2 linked regions of the Planctomyces sp. SH-PL14 genome follow. The protein of the gene in region 2 interacts with the protein of the main gene of each other region in a pairwise test. Links are inferred from orthologs where the notes say so. Each region holds a gene or a part of one and is shown on either strand. Other genes may lie near its edges. The genes, in order: nth and aceE.

Region 1 (8,002 bases), 2.3 Mb from region 2 along the record:
GGCTGCGGCGTTGCCGACCGCGGTGGCGCTCGGCGTCGGAGCGGGGCATGTCACGCCTGGTGATCGTGTGGCGCTGCTGGGGATCGGGAGTGGTCTCAACAGTGTGATGCTGGGTCTGCAGTGGGGTCAGGTGAGCTGAACGGCCTGTTCTAACCGGGTCCAGGGGGACCCTGGTCAGGGGGTGCAGGGGGCAGAATGCCTCTTGCCCGCCGGAGGCCTGGCCGTCGAGAGATGTCTGAAGGAGGGCGTGTCCAAACGCGGACAACGTGCCGGATGCCCCCTCACCAACCCGCGGGGATTGCAAAGCCAGCGGTGTCGATTGAGGGAGTCCTCAACGCTGGTACCACAAGGGGGACATCCGTTGTTGACCACGGTTCCTCATCGAAAATGCCTCCGGCGGCAAGGGGGCGTGGCCCCCTTGACCCCAGGCTGCCGTAGCACGTTGGGTTTGAGCTATCAGCGTCGTGCCGGCGAGGACGCCGTTGGAGCTGTCGAGATGTGGGTCGGCGCGCGTATGATCAGCACGTCGCTGAGGGCCGACCTTCGTGAACGGTGCTGACATGAACACCACCTGTCCCGTCTCACTCGATCCGGAGATCCGCCGGCAGGCGAAACCCTGGGCCATCCTGGGACTCGCCAGCTTCCCAGTCTTCTTCCTGTTCGCGCTTGCCCTGTTCGTCGCCCAAGCCTACGGCGTCGTCGATGCCTACACGATGTTTCGATGCGTTTTCGTGGCAGCGGCCGGCAGGCGGGTCGTCAGCCACCTCGCCGTCCGCAAGGTTCAAATCATCAGCGGCGAAACCCCCGAACCGTGGACGCGAACTCTCGTGGTGGCGAGCCTGATCGTCCTCTTTGCGATTGTCCTCGGGACGAACTGGTCGTCTGCATAACCGAGAGGCCATCGCATCAGCCATCACTCGGCGGATCAGCGGCCCGCTTCTACGGCTCGACCTTCCGGTACGTCGCACACGACCGGGGCGTCTCCCAGAGCGAGACCTCCACGACCGGAAAGCCGTGACTGACGGCATAGTCGTAGATCAACCGGGCGATGTTCTCCGCCGTCGGGTTGTCCTGGATCGTGAAGATCGGCTCACCCTGCGACCGCAGAAACGCCAGCGCCGGATCCCGCTCGCAGAGGATCATCCGGTGATCGAGCTCATCGTCGATCCAGGTCCGGATCGCGGACTTGATATCGCCGAAGTCGATCAGCATCCCGCGGTCATCGAGCTGGGCCCCTTCCATCACGATCACGGCCCGGCCGTTGTGACCGTGCAGATGCCGGCACTTGCCGCTGTAGTTCAGCAGCCGATGACCGTAACAGAACTCGATTTCCTGGCTGACGCGAAACATCCCTGACCTGACGAACGACCCCACCGGACAACAACGCCGGCCCGAATCTTACGAGGATTGGCCCGCAAAGGAAGATTGCGGCCCACACTTGGGAGCGACCGCACGAGCCATTCGAGATCGGGGGCGGTCAGTTCCAGCTGAACGGCGCCCGATCGTTCGGGAATCGTGCGGCCCGCGGGGGCTCGGCGGCGTCCCGTAGATTCGCGGCGACGGTGGGAGCCAGCGGCTGCGGATCCGGCAGCGTGGCGATCTCCGCGTCTTCAAGGAGTCCCGACGCGGCCAGCCGGACGAGCGAGGCGAGCGCGACGCGGTCGATCAGCGTCGACGTCACCGTGGGGGGGAGAGGGGCGCCCAGGTAAAGGTCCACCGCCTCCAGAAGCTCTCGAGTCACTTCCATCTCGTCGGCGGGGCCGGCGGCTTCGGGGAGTGGTTGTACGGCCACGACCTCGATCCCCTGCCGGATGGCGATGAGCTCCTTCATCTCCGCCAAGGCGACGCCCCGGACCGCCAGCAGCAGCCCTTCGGGACGTTCCACCGCACTCAGAACGCGGCAGAGACAATCGGCGGTCCCCGACAGGATCAGGAATTCGCCGCTGAGACGCAGCAGCTCCAGGAGCGGGCGGGTGGGGGCCAGGTCGGCCGCGACGGTCAGGATCCGGGTTTCGTCCACGGCGACACAGCGTCCGGTCCAGGGAACCCTGGGGGCGTAGCCGGTGAAGGGGGCGAAGTCGGGAGAGTTGGTAGCAGGATTCATTGCACCACAGATCAGCAAGTCAGAGGAGGGGAGGCCCGGAGGAGTCCGGCAACGGGGGCTGTCGGAATCCGGAGAGACGCGGGATCCGGTCGGCGGGGAGCCGGGCTCCGTGGGGATACTCGCGTCCAGCGTGGATCAGCTCGGCGAAACAGTCCTCCATCGCCCGCTCGAACCCGGTCAGGTCGAGGCCGGCATAGGAAGGGAGATAGGGTTTCAGATACCGGACGTGGGACTCGTACATCTTGCGGGCCCCGGACAGGTTTCCCTCGCCGAAGTGGAACAGGGCCACCGCGGCGTGGATCAGTCCCTGCAGGAAGTCGCGAGACTCGGAATAGGTTTCGGACCAGAGCTCTTCGAGGACGTCGTGACAGGCGAAGAACTCTTCGGCGTCGAATAGCCGAATGGCTTCGTCGAATCGTTCCGCTTGCTCCTTCTCGATGTCGTCCATTGGGCGACGAGACCTCCCTGGTCGAAACACGGATCCTCCGCGCCGGTCCGATGCGGCCTGGGGCCGGAGTCGTTCCGGGCGCCGCGGGAAACGGACGGAGGAGACTGATATCATCCTCCGCTCCGTCTGCGAGCGGCGCTCTTCGCGGTCCGGATGATCCAGACGCGCGACCGTTGGTCCGCGGTGGGGACGTTCGGCTCGCGGAGTCTAAAAGGGATGCAGCGCGACTGTCCAAGAGTTTCCGATGGCAATTCCTAAGAAAACGTCACGCAAACCCCGTAAGTCCCGCGCGCGTGTTGACGAGTCGCAACGCGTCCGAACGATCGTCGACACGCTGGCCAAAACGTATGGCGATGTGACGTGTGCGCTCACACATCGAAACGCTTTTGAGCTGCTGGCGGCGACGATCCTTTCGGCCCAGTGCACCGATGAGCGGGTGAACCAGCAGACGCCGATTCTCTTCAAGGCGTATCCGACGCCGGAGAAGCTGGCGAAGGCGAAGACGGAGGACGTGGAGCAGATCGTGAAGCCGCTGGGGTTCTTCCGGGCGAAGGCGGCGAACCTGATGGGGATGGCGAAGAAACTGGTGGAGGACTACGGGGGGGAGATCCCCCAGGAGCTGGAGGCGCTGATTACGTTGCCGGGGGTGGGGCGGAAGACGGCGAACGTTGTGTTGGGGACGGCGTATGGGATTCCGAGCGGGGTGGTGGTGGATACGCATGTGCGGCGGATCACGAACCTGCTTGGTCTGACGACGCACAGTGACCCGGAGAAGATTGAGACCGATTTGATGTCGATCCTGCCTGAGACGGAGTGGATCGATTTCTCGCATCGGTTGATTCATCACGGCCGGCGGATTTGTATTGCTCGGCGGCCGAAGTGTACGGAGTGTCCGTTGTTGCCGGTGTGTCCGCGGGTTGGTCTGCCGCCGTTAGAAAACGGATGAGCGTTGCGAAGTCGTTTTGTGAAACACAGAGAGCACAGAGGCGGGTGCATCTACGCAACGAAAGGTCATCGGGTCCAGGGGCACCCTGGTCAGGGGGTGCAGGGGGCAGAATGCCCTTTGCCCGCCGGAGGCCTGGCCGTCGGGAGATGTCTGAAGGAGTTTGTGTCCAAACGCGGACCCCGTGTCGGATGTCCCCAAAGCAACCCGCGGGGATTTCAGAGCGAGCGGGGAGTGTTCAACGCCGGTACCACAAAACGGACGCCCGTTGACTACCACAGTTCCGCAGGGAAGAGGCCTCCGGCGGCAAGGACGTGGTTCGAGACCGGAGAAGCGGACTACTCCATGTCGAACTGCTGGCGGTTCTTCTGCTTCTTGAGCTTCTTTCGCTCCTTGCGGGAGAGCTGCGAATCGTCTTCCCCCTCTTCTCTGTCATAGTCTCCCTCATCAAAGGAGACATGCGGTCCCTTGGCAGGGGGCTGGGCTGAACCGCGAGCCTGATTCTTGCCGCGCCGATCTTCCGCCGAGTCATCGGCATCCGCCTCAGGACGACTCCCGCCACCGCTCGCGACATTGACCGCCCGAGCAACCGCAACCAGCTGAGCCTCCTTACGGCTCGCCTGCTCCTTCTTGCGGGCCGCTTCCGCTTCCGCCTTCTGTCGGGCCTCGGCCGCCTGTCGCTCCCGCTCGGCGTTCTGACGCTCCCGTTCCGCGTTCTGGCGATCGCGCTCCGCAGCCTCCCGGGCCGCCTTCGTCTGAGCCTCCTTGTCAGCCTGGGCGCGTCGTTCCTTCTCCGCCTTGGCCTGCTGCTCCTTCTCGGCTTTGACGCGGGCTTCCGCGGCCGCCTGTTCGCGCTGGGCACGGGCCTGGGCTTCCTTGGCCTCCTTCTCCTTCGCAGCCGCTTCCCGAGTCTGCCGCGCCCGTTCTTCCTTCTCCGCGGCGACGCGGGCCCGCTCGGCCTGATCCGCTGCCTGACGAGCCTGCTTCTCCTCGGCCTGCCGGGCCTGCGCGGCTTCCTTCTCGGCGCGGGTCTTGGCCTGCGCCGCGTCGCGATCCGCCTTGGCCTGCGCGGCGGCGGCATCCTTCTCCTGCTTCAGCCGCGTCTTCTCGGCGTCGCGGGCGGTTCGAGCTTCGGTGTCCGCGGCCTGCCGGGCTTCCCGCTCAATCCGCTTGGCTTCCGCCTTCGCGTCCGCTTCCAGACGCTGCTGCTCGCGCTGCACGGCTCTCTCGGCCGCTCGGACGGCGTTGCGTTCGGCACGCGCCGCCTGCCAGGCCGACCAGCCCGCCGTCAGCCGTCCGAGGCCACCCAGGAGGTTGCCCGGCGACACGATCGCCAGGACGCGATGCGCCATCGCCGACACCAGGCTTCGCGCCGGAGTCGATGCAACAGGGTCCGCGTCGGCCGTCTCGACCGCCTTCTTGCGGGTCCGCTTGGCCGGCTTGGCCTCGGCGGCCGGTTCGGCGGTCTTCTTCCGGGAGAGGAACCGCGGAACGGGGAGACGGCTCAGGACCGCCGTCGGCACGAACAGCAGTCCCTTCAGCGAGCCGTAGAACACCTTCTCCGCCAGCACGACGAGGCGCGACGCCCCCTTGGGACGCATCCGCGGGGCGACTTCGTTCGTAATGTGGATCACGAACCGCGTGTGCATGAGCGTGGCGCTCGTCAGCAGCAGTTGCCACAGCGCCGTCGACCCGTGGGCCACGACGTTCGTGATCGCCGACTGCGGCAGGAGCGGCCACATCAAGGTCGTCACGGCCGAGACGCTCGCCGAGCCGGCGGCGATGCGGAGGAGCGTCGTGCTGCTGCGGCAGAGATGCATCTCCCGTCGCAGGAGCCGGATCAGCGCCATCGTGATCGGCGCGGCGGCGAGCATCCAGACGACCGTCGCGCTGTTCCAGAGGTTCAGCTCATAGTGTTCGGTCGCCCAGCGGGCCGCGGCGAGGTGCAGCGATGTGGCCTGGCAGACGCAGAACGCGAGCCAGGTCAGGCCGACCCAGTACCACAGCCGGTAACGGCCATAGAAGTCCTTGCGGCTCCGCGACCGGTGCCACAGGACGAGGAACGACAGCTGCGCCGCCCCCAGGAGGCAGGAGGTCCCGAACCAGCGGATCGGCCGGCCGGTTTCGAGCCCCAGGAGATCGCGCCAGGCGGTCCCCATTTCATCCGCCCAGAGGCCAATCCCGAGGAGGCTCAGCCACGTCACGACAGCCGCGGAGACGAGAGCCCAGCACTTCCAGGCGTCGCGGGGGATGATGCTCTGGACCCCCTTCTTGAGGAGGAGGGGAGCAGGAGGCGTTCCGTCGTCGGCGGGGGAGTTGCGATGCGGCGGGTCGATGCGGCGGCGGACAACGGAAGTCCGCTCGCCTCCCCCTCCAAGGGGAGCGAGTCGTCGTCGACGCCGTTCGAGAAGATCTCGTGATCCGGCAAACCCGTTTGCCATACCGCATCCGTGGGAAACCCGGAACCCGGCGAGTTGGGTTCTTTCCCGGTCGGGAAGGAACGGCGCGTGGGGCGCACGATCCTCTCCGCCCGGCGGGAGGCCTGGCAGTTCATCGACCAACGTTGTCCGGCAGGTGACCCGCACCCGGAACCCGAGGCGCAGAAACGGCGTGTCCTTGCCGTGAGAGGGGTTAGGCAAAGAGGTCCAGTGCGGAAAGGTCTTTCGATTCCGGGTGACTCTGCCGACAGGGAAAGCTGTTCCGTCGAAAGAGGGCGCATTCGAAGGGAGACATTTGGCTCGCGAGAACCTATAGAACGGAGCGACTTCCGTTCGTTCCCTCTGCCCGCATCGATCGACGTTCATGGGTTACCGCAATCTTCAGTCCTGTGTCGCGGATCTCGAACGGACCGGCCAGCTGGTCCGGATCCCCGTCGAGATCGACGCGCGGCTCGAAGCGGCGGAGATTCAGCGGCGGGTCTATCAGGCGGGGGGGCCGGCGATCCTGTTCGAACGGGTCCGGGGCTGCCGGTTCCCGATGGTCAGCAACCTGTTCGGGACGATCGCCCGGACCCGGTTTCTGTTCCGGGATACGATCGAGCGGGTGAAGCATCTCGTCCGGATCAAGCTCGACCCGGCGGCCGCGCTCCAGCACCCGTGGAACTCCGCTCGGGCCCTGCCGCTGGCGTGGGCCATGCAGCCGAAGTACGTCTCACGCGGGCCCGCTATGGCCCACGAGACGACGCTCGATCAGTTGCCGCAACTCGTCTCGTGGCCGAAGGACGGCGGGCCGTTCGTTACGTTGCCGGCGGTCTACACCGAGGACCCCGACGTCCCCGGATGGCGGAAGTCGAACCTGGGGATGTACCGCATCCAGATGGCGGGGAACGAGTACGCTCCCAATCGACAGGTCGGGCTGCACTATCAGATCCACCGCACGATCGGCGTCCATCATGCCAAGGCGCTCCGCCGCGGTGAGCCGTTCCGGGTGAACGTGTTCATCGGGGGGCCGCCGGTCCTGCCGGTCGCGGCCGTGATGCCGCTCCCCGAGGGACTTTCCGAGCTGACCTTCGCCGGGGCGCTCGGCGGGCATCGGATCCCGCTCATCCGCCGCCGCGATGGACTGCCGATCATGGCCGAGGCGGACTTCTGCATTTCGGGGACGGTCGATCCCCGGACGCTCCCCGAAGGGCCGTTCGGCGACCATCTGGGCTACTACAGCCTGGCCCATCCGTTCCCAGTGCTGAACGTCGACAAGGTCTGCCACCGGCCCGGCGCGATCTGGCCGTTCACGGTCGTCGGCCGTCCACCGCAGGAAGACACCGCCTTCGGTGAGATCATCCATGAGATCACTGGTCCCGCGATCCCGCAGGTCCTGCCCGGGATTCAGGCAGTCCATGCCGTCGACGCCGCTGGGGTCCATCCGCTGCTCCTGGCGATCGGCAGCGAGCGGTATGTCCCGTACGCCGAGGAGCGGACGCCGCAGGAACTCCTGACGCAGGGGAATGCCATCCTCGGCCAGGGGCAGCTCTCACTGGCGAAGTACCTGTTCATTGTGGCGCGGGAGGACAACCCCGGGCTCGGTATCCACGACATCGCCGCTTTCCTGAAGCATGTCCTCGAACGCATCGACCCGGAGCGGGATCTGCATTTCCAAACTCGCACCACGATCGACACGCTTGACTACAGCGGAGACGGGCTGAACCAGGGCTCGAAGCTCGTCATCGCCGCCGCGGGCCGGCCGCGGCGGAGCCTGCCGACCGAGGTCCCGACTGGATGCCAGTGGCCGGACGGCTTCCGCGATCCGTCGGTCTGCCTGCCGGGGATTCTGGCGGTCTCGGCCCCGCCCTGTACCGCGCGGCACGATGGCGTCCTCGATCGGTTCTGCGCGTCGTTCCCGGCTGACCATCCGGTCACGCGGTTCCCGCTGATCGTGCTCGTCGACGACGCGCCGTTCACAGCGCGGACGCTGAACAATTTTCTGTGGGTGACCTTCACCCGTTCGAACCCGGCCGCCGACATCTCCGGCATCGGCAGCTTCACGGATCACAAGCACTGGGGCTGTCGCG
Region 2 (8,487 bases):
GTCCGAGCGCGGCGCTCCCGTCGGCCCGGCCGCAGAACCTGGGCTTCCTGAGCTACCGTGGCAACTTCGGCTGGTGGTCCCAGAACGATCCGAACGCCCCGCTGAACAACGGGATGTTCTTCGACAACAGCCACATCAACCAGCGGGACGTGACCGACGGCACGACGAACACGTTCCTGTTCGGCGAGACGCTCTTCGGGTTCTGGGCGGACCAGTATTCGTGCTGCGCCCGGGCGCGGGACGATCAGCCCAATTTTGACGCCCACTGGCAGGCCCCGGCCAACGCGCAGTCGATGAACAGCAACAACATGATGAGCTGCCCGCCGATTGCCTCGACGATGGACCAGGTGAACTTCTTCAACTTCGGCAGCTTCCACGAAGGGGTCGTGAACTTTGCCCTGGCGGACGGCTCGGTGCAGTCGGTCGCCAAGAACTGCGACACGACGACGTTCCGGGCGATGTGCACCCGCAACGGCTCGGAAGTCCTGGCCCAGACGATCTACGCGAACTGAGCCTCCCGCCAGTCGCGGAATCCTGCGAGGGTCGATCTCCGGATCGACCCTTTTTTCTTGCGCGGGCATTGGCCACAGTGATGATGATCACCCCGCGAACCGCGTGGTGACTTTGTCCAAAGACCCCGGCGACGATGGCCATGCCCGACGTGATCGAGCTCCGCAGCGACACCTTTACCCAGCCGACCGCCGGGATGCGAAAGGCGATGGCGGAGGCGGAGTGCGGCGACGACATGAGCGGCGAGGATCCGACGGTCAACCGCCTGGAAGCCCGCATGGCGGAGATGCTCGGCAAGGAGGGGGCGGTCTTTGCCTGTTCGGGGACGCAGTCGAACCAGATGGGGGTCTGGGCCCATTGCCAGCGCGGTGAAGAGCTCCTGATCGAGGAGACCGGGCACATTGCAAACTACGAGGCGGGAGCGCCGGCGGTCCTCAGCGGTGTGAGCATCCGGCGGATTCCGGGCGACATGGGGCGGATCGACGTTCCGCAGCTCGAGGCGATGCTCCGGGCTCCGAACCAGCACTTCACGCCGACGCGGCTCGTCTGCGTGGAGAACTCCGCCAACATCGGCGGGGGGGCGACCTATTCCCTGGACCAGCTCCGGCGGATCGGGGAATGGACGCGGGCCCACAAGATGCGGCTCCATATGGATGGGGCGCGGATGTTCAACGCCTGTGTTGCGCGGGGATATTCACCGCGGGAAATGGCGGAGGGGATCGACAGCGTTTCGATCTGCTTTTCGAAGGGGCTGGGCTGTCCGATGGGGTCGATGCTCGTCGGTTCGGCGGAGGTGATTGCTCAGGCCCGGCGGGCTCGGAAGATCTTTGGCGGGGCGCTGAGGCAGGCGGGGATCGTGGCGGCGGCGGCGGTCTATGCCCTCGACCATCATGTCGAGCGGCTGAAGGAAGACCATGACAATGCGCGGGTGTTTGCGGAGATCGTCAGCCGGTCTCCGGTGATCCGCTGTGAGGCGGCGAAGGTGGAGACGAACCTGGTGTTCTTTGAAGTGGCTCCGGAGTGGGGGACGGCGGCGGATCTTTCGACGGCTCTCCGGGAGCGGGGAGTGAAGATCAATGGGATTGCGAAGCAGCGGTTGCGGGCGTGTACGCATCTGGACGTGAATCGGGAGCAGGTGCGTCGGGCGGCGGAGATTGTGGTGGATCTCGTGTCGCATCCTCGGAAGGGGGGAGTGGGAGCCAAGGTCGCCGGCCCCTACTGAGCCAGCCAGCCCATACCGGGTCCAGGGGCACCCTGGTGGGGGATGCAAGGGGGCAACGCCCCTTGCCCGCCGGAGGCTTGGCTCGTCGGAAGATGTCTGAAGGAGTGCGTATCCAGGCGCGGACAACGTGTCGTATGCCCCCCCACCAACCCGCGGGGATTGCGAAGCCAGCGGTGTGTTTTGAGGGAGTCCTCAACGCCGGTCCCACAAAGGGGACATCCATTGCTTACCACGGTTCCTCATGGAAGTGCCTCCGGCGGCAAGGGGGCGTGGCCCCCTTGACCCCCGGCTGCCGTGGCACGATGGGTTTGAGGTAGCATCGCCGTGCCGGCGAGGACGTGGTCCGAGTAGATGCGCAACCGACCGGTCGCGCAACAAAAAAGGGGCGTCCCTCGCGGAACGCCCCTTCGTAAACTCACGCACCAACCAGCTCACGCCGTCCGCGGAGCGACCTTGTCCGGGTTGATCCCCAGGTCCTTGAGGGCCTGCGGCAGCTGCCCCTTGTCGAACGCTCCCTGACGGGCCAGGGCCTCGAGCGTCGCGTAGGCGGTGCACTCGGCATCGATCTCAAAGTGCCGCCGGAGAGCCGGCCGCGTATCGCTCCGGCCGAAACCATCGGTCCCGAGGACGACATAATCGCCCGGGATCCACTGCCGCACCTGGTCCGGAACGGCCCGGACATTGTCACTCGCGGCGATGAACGGCCCCTTGGCGTCCGCCAGCACCGCCTCGAGATAGCCCTTCTTCGGCGTGTCGGCCGGGTGGAGGCGGTTCCAGCGAGAGGCTTCCATCGCGTCGCGGCAGAGTTCGTTGTAGCTCGTGACGCTCCAGACATCGGCCCCAACGCCATACTTCTCCTTGAGGATCTGCTGGGCCTTCAGGACACCGTTCAGGATCGTGCCGCTGCCGAAGAGCTGCGGGCGGACCTTCTGCTCCCTGCCGCTGTCAGTCGAGCGGAACTTGTAGATCCCCTTGAGGATCCCTTCCATCACCCCTTCGGGCATGGACGGCATCTCGTACTGCTCGTTGTAGATCGAGAGGTAGTAGAAGATGTCCTGATTCTCGACGTACATCCGACGCAGGCCGTCCTGGAGGATGACCGCCAGTTCGTAGGCGTAGGCCGGGTCGTAGGCAATCAGGTTCGGAACGGTCGAGGCAATCAGCTGGCTGTGCCCGTCCTCATGCTGAAGCCCCTCCCCATTGAGGGTCGTGCGGCCCGAGGTTCCTCCCATGAGGAATCCCTTGCAACGGGAGTCAGCCGCCAACCAGATCAAATCGCCGACCCGCTGGAACCCGAACATCGAATAGTAGGTGTAGAACGGGATCATCTGAATGCCGAGGTTGGCATACGCGGTCCCGGCCGCCACGAAGGAGCCCATCGCGCCGGCCTCGTTGATCCCCTCCTCGAGGATCTGGCCGTCGGTTGTCTCCTTGTAATACATCATGTTCGGGGAGCCGTCTGCGAGCTGCTTGTCGACCGGCTCGTACAGCTGCCCCTTGCTGGAATAGATCCCGACGGCGGCGAACATCCCTTCGAAACCGAAGGTCCGGGCCTCGTCCGGGATGATCGGGACGATCCGCTCTCCGATCGCCTTGTTCTTCATCAAGGCTTGCAGGATCGCTCCGAAGGCCTGAGTCGTGGAGGCCATCGCCCCTTCGGACTTCAGCTGCCGGGCGTAAACTTTGTCGTCGATCGCCGGGATCGAGAGTTTGTCCGTTGTCGGGTTCCGCGCCGGAATACTGCCGCCGAGTTGCTCGCGGCGAGCCTTCAGATACGCCATTTCTGCGCTGTCTTCGGCCGGCTTGTAGTAAGGAACCTTCTCCAGATCCGCGTCTTCGACCGGGATCCCGAAGCGGTCCCGTACGTAGCGGATTGCGGCTTCGTGCTTTTTGAACTTCTTATGGTTGTGGGCGATATTCCGCCCTTCTGCCTCCTCGCCAAGACCATATCCCTTGATCGTCTTGGCCAGGATGACCGTCGGGGCCCCCTTGTGGTCGGTGGCGTGCTTGAAGGCCGCGTAGACCTTCTCAACGTCATGACCGCCGCGGCGCATCTTCGTGAGCTGTTCGTCGCTGAGGTGATCGGTCAGCGCCTGCAGCTCCGGATCGTTGAAGAAGTGCTGGCGGATGTAATCGCCGTTCGAGACCACGTACTTCTGGTACTGGCCGTCGACGATCTCCCCCATCCGCTTGACGAGCTTGCCGTTGTAGTCCTTCGCCAGGATCGGGTCCCAGTCGCTGCCCCAGACAACCTTGATGCAGTTCCAGCCCGCACCCCGGAAGGCTCCTTCGAGTTCCTGGATGATCTTGCCGTTGCCGCGGACCGGACCGTCAAGCCGCTGGAGGTTGCAGTTCACGACCCAAGTCAGGTTGTCGAGCTTTTCCCGGGCCGCCAGCGTGATGGCGCCGAGCGTTTCCGGCTCGTCGACTTCCCCGTCGCCGATGAAGCACCAGACGCGGGACTTGCTGGTGTCGATCAGGCCGCGGTGCTGGAGGTAGCGGAGGAACCGGGCATGGTAGATCGAGCAGATCGGGCCGAGTCCCATCGAGACGGTCGGGAACTGCCAGAAATCTTCCATCAGCCACGGGTGCGGGTAGCTGCAGAGCCCTTCGCCGCGGTTCACTTCCTGACGGAAGTTGTCGAGCTTGGCTTCGCTCAGTCGCCCTTCCATGAAGGCGCGGGAATACATCCCCGGGGACGCGTGCCCCTGGAAGTAAACCATGTCACCCGTGTGATCCGGCGTCCGGGCATGGAAGAAGTGGTTGTAGCCGACTTCGTAGAGCGTCGCGGAGGAGGCGTAGGTGGAGATGTGACCGCCGACGCCGCCAGCGCGGCCGTCATCGGTTTTAAGGTTCGCGCGAATGACCATCGCCATCGCGTTCCAGCGGATGAAGCTCTTGATCCGGCGTTCCATCTCGAGGTTGCCGGGATACCGCGGCTGATCTTCGAGACCGATCGTGTTGATGTACGGGGTCGTCGCCGTGAAGGGGATCATGACCCCGCGGAGGTAGGCCCGCTCACGGAGGTTGACGAGGAGCTGCTGGACGCGGTCCGGTCCGTAACGATGGATGACGTCTTCGAGGGACTCGTACCACTCTTCAAGTTCGAGCGGGTCGATCCCGTGTACGGCGCCGTCGGTCGCGTTCGGATCAGAAGCGGTCGAATCCAACATCTCAAACTCTCTCCAACCGAAGATTTCGCTAACAGTTCGGCGGCCGGGGCCATCGCGCCGGGGCCGTGGCAGGCAGTCGAGCGGTCTCCCCCCCCATCCGATGGAGGCCAGACCAGGCAGTGCAGCGGGGAAAACGGGACCGGACGCCGCCGGCGACTTTCCGGGCTGCCAAACCGGGGAATTGTAGCGAACTGGGGCAAACGCAAAACCCCGTCGCGGGGCGGTCTCAAAACCGGTGCGGTGGACAGCAGAATTCGCCAGTCGCTACCGGAGGCAGTCTCGTTTCCGGGGGGACGCGGGACCGGACCTTATCCATCAATCGGATTCGATGCGTCGGTCGGTAACGGTCTCGACGCGTCAACAAAAATGCCCGTGCCGCAGTCGTCACTGCGGCACGGGCGAGCCCGCATCAGAGGTGGGTGATCGGGGCGCGGACTGGACCGACGCCCCTTCCCCCCCGGGATCTCAGTGCTTCCGGAAGAAGTCGCTGGGGCCCTTGTGCGTGTAGTACGGATAGACGACCGCACCGCCCGGGACCTGCGGCGGCGGGTATTCGAGGTTCTGCGGCGTCTTGTAGCTGTAGGAGTAGCGGTGGGTCGGGTACCAGTCGCCGTCCGGTCCGATGTGGCCGAAGTGACCGTGTCCGCCGGCTCCCGGAGGACAGCCCGGACCACCGGCGTAGCCCTGCGGCGGGCAGCTGCCGTTCGGGCAGTTGCCGTAACCGGCCGGGGCGACGCCCTGGTGGAAGGTGGTGTGTTCGCCGTAGACGTGGTCGGCGGCGTTCTGGACCGGTCCGCCCGGACGGTACGGGTCGTGGTGCTCGAAGCCGGTCGGCTGGATGGCGGCGTTCTGGGCGCGGGTGACGGTCGACGTGCTGCAGCCCGTCATGGCGCTGGCGGCCAGGGCACAGATCGTGACGGACATGGCGGAACGGGTGGTCATGCGGAGCCCCTCCCTTGGGCCTGGTGAAATCATCAAGGACAGGCTGCGGCGTATCCCTGTCCGCGCTGCGGACACTCGCCCCGACATCCGTCGGCAGAGCCTCGCTGATGGTTCAGCGCTCACCATCGTTATCGGCAGGCGCCGGCGTCAAAGTCCGCACAATCCGCAGAAAACGTCTTGACAGCATTGCGGCGACTCTCCGGGGCTCCTGGTGTCCCGCTTCGATTCTGTTGGCTTTTCCTTCGCCCGCCGGAGCCGGGGCCCCCTGAGCGGGTGCGTTCGCTGGATGGTGTTTGGTCAACGAGGGATGGCTCGAACCGCGTCCTGGCCGGCACGGCACTGTTCGCTCACGCCCAACGTGCGACGGCAGTCTGGGGTCAAGGGGGCCACGCCCCCTTGCCGCCGGAGGCACTCCTGTGAGGAACCGTGGTACACAATGGATGTCCCCTTTGTGGTACCAGCCATGAGGACTCCCTCAATCCTCACCGCTCGCTCTGCAATTCCCGCGAGTTGGTGCGGGGACATACGGCACGTGGTCCGCGCTTGGACACTCACTCCTTCAGACATCTCTCGACGAGACGGCGTCCGGCGGGCAAAGGGCCAAGAAAACAACACAGGCCCCTCTGCACTCCCCACCAGGGTGCCCCTGGACCCGGTAAGGGCCGTATTTGGCGACCACCATCCAGCGAAATGCCCCCATGAACGAGTCGACACCAGCCACGCTACGTCTTCGCCACTGATCCAGTATGATGGTTTGTTCACTACTGGCCCAGGAAGGCGAAACGTGTCGATTCTTGATGGACTGACCGCTCCCCAGCGCTCCGCCGTGGAGCACGTCGACGGCCCGCTCCTGGTCGTGGCCGGACCGGGCTCGGGGAAAACACGAGTGGTGACGCGGCGGATCGCGCACATGGTCGAGCGCGGGATCTCGCCCCGGAGCATTCTGGCCATCACCTTCACGAACAAGGCGGCGGCCGAGATGAAGGAGCGGGTGGAGACGCTCCTGCCCGAGTCAAACGTCTGGGTCAGCACCTTCCACAAGTTCTGCGTCCGCACGCTGCGGCAGTACGGGCCGACCGTCGGACTGAGCTCCAACTTCACGATCCTCGATGATCAGGACCAGAAGCGGGCCATGCGGAGCGTGGTCGAGGAACTGGGGATCGACCCCGTCACCTATCCGCCGGACAAGCTCGGTTACCGGATCAGCAACCTCAAGAACGACCTGATCACGGCGGACGAGTACCGGGAAAAGTACCTGAACTCGATCGGCGACCACTGGCAGGCGATCCTCTCCAAGGTCTATCCGGGCTATCAGAAGTACCTCCTGGAGGCGAACAGCGTCGACTTCGACGATCTGCTGCTCCACGTCGCCAAGATGCTGACCGACCACGAGGAGATTCGGTCCCAGCTCGACGCCCGCTATCGCTACATCCTGGTCGACGAGTACCAGGACACGAACGCCGCGCAGTACCGGATCGTCCAGGCTCTTTCGCAGCGGTATCCCAACTTGTGCGCCACCGGGGATCCCGACCAGTCGATCTACGGCTGGCGGGGGGCGCGGATCGCCAACATCCTCCGCTTCGAACGCGACTTTCCGCAGTCCAAAGTGGTCCGGCTGGAGCACAACTTCCGGAGCTCCGCCGCGATCCTCCGCTCGGCCGACAGCCTCATCGCCCACAACTCCCAGCGGAAGGCCAAGAGCCTGATCCCGACGCGGGACGAAGGGACGCCGGTCCAGCTCGTCCTGTACTCGGACGGCAACGGCGAGGCGGACGGGATTGCGAAGCGGATCCACGATGCGGTCGAGTCCGGGGCCCGCAAGTATCAGGACTTCGCCGTCTTCTACCGGGTCAACGCTCTCTCGCGGACGCTGGAGCTGTCGCTGCTCCGGAACCGGATCCCGTTTCAGGTCGCCCAGGGGGTCGCGTTCTACGACCGGGCCGAGATCAAGGACATGATCGGCTACCTGCGGCTGGTCTATAACGCCGCCGACCGGACCGCGTTTCTGCGGGTCGTCAACACGCCGCTCCGGGGCCTGGGAGAGACGTCCCAGAAGCGGCTCATGGCGTGGGCCGAACGCGAAGGGCTCACACCGCTGGAAGCCTGCCGGCGGGCGAAGGAGATTCCGCGGCTCTCGGCCAAAGCCATCGCCGGCTTTCAGTCGTTCGGCCGGATGATGGAGGCCCTGTCGCTCGCTGACTCCGGTTCCGTCGCCGCGCTGATCGAGGCGATCATCGAAAAGACCCGCTTCACCTCCGTCTGGCAGGCGAGCCGGTCCGAGCAGGACCTGAACCGGCTGGCGAACGTTCAGGAACTGGTGACCGCCGCCCGCCAGTACGACGAGCTGATGGGAGAAGACCGCTCGCTCGAGGGGTTCCTCGAAGAGACAGCGCTCGTCAGCGATACCGATTTCCTCGACGACGCTCAGGGACGGGTCACGCTGATGACGCTCCACGCCTCCAAGGGGCTGGAGTTTCCAGAAGTGTTCATCCTCGGTCTTGAAGAAGGGCTCATCCCGCATGACCGGGCGATCCGCGATCCACAGACGCAGGAGCGGCAGACGTCCGGCCACGAGTTCGAGGAAGAGCGGCGGCTGCTGTTTGTCGGGATGACCCGCGCCCGGGAGAAGCTTACGCTGAC

Evidence for each region.
Region 1: the proteins of aceE (region 2) and nth interact in binary tests that used the Escherichia coli proteins (3 or more experiments, as listed by UniProt). The link is inferred for Planctomyces sp. SH-PL14 from one-to-one orthologs.

The regions. Positions count from the first base shown.
Region 1 is NZ_CP011270.1:2,423,730-2,431,731, forward strand. The notes cover bases 1,806-4,647. They hold nth (endonuclease III), read left to right. Parts: upstream 1,806-2,796; coding sequence 2,797-3,498; downstream 3,499-4,647. Other genes in these bases: VT03_RS09495 (hypothetical protein), read right to left, coding at 1,806-2,104; VT03_RS09500 (DUF309 domain-containing protein), read right to left, coding at 2,124-2,552; VT03_RS09510 (hypothetical protein), read right to left, coding at 3,834-4,647. In the rest of the region: VT03_RS09480 (3-oxoacyl-ACP synthase III), read left to right, coding at 1-139; VT03_RS09485 (hypothetical protein), read left to right, coding at 561-890; VT03_RS09490 (6-pyruvoyl trahydropterin synthase family protein), read right to left, coding at 940-1,350; more of VT03_RS09495, read right to left, coding at 1,478-1,805; more of VT03_RS09510, read right to left, coding at 4,648-5,936; VT03_RS09515 (UbiD family decarboxylase), read left to right, coding at 6,298-8,002. UniProt on the Escherichia coli protein: DNA repair enzyme that has both DNA N-glycosylase activity and AP-lyase activity. The DNA N-glycosylase activity releases various damaged pyrimidines from DNA by cleaving the N-glycosidic bond, leaving an AP (apurinic/apyrimidinic) site.
Region 2 is NZ_CP011270.1:134,758-143,244, forward strand. What follows is about bases 1,964-5,290. They hold aceE (pyruvate dehydrogenase (acetyl-transferring), homodimeric type), read right to left. Parts: upstream 4,906-5,290; coding sequence 2,164-4,905; downstream 1,964-2,163. In the rest of the region: VT03_RS00535 (DUF1559 domain-containing protein), read left to right, coding at 1-512; VT03_RS00540 (threonine aldolase family protein), read left to right, coding at 653-1,732; VT03_RS00550 (hypothetical protein), read right to left, coding at 5,371-5,847; VT03_RS00555 (ATP-dependent helicase), read left to right, coding at 6,632-8,487. UniProt on the Escherichia coli protein: Component of the pyruvate dehydrogenase (PDH) complex, that catalyzes the overall conversion of pyruvate to acetyl-CoA and CO(2).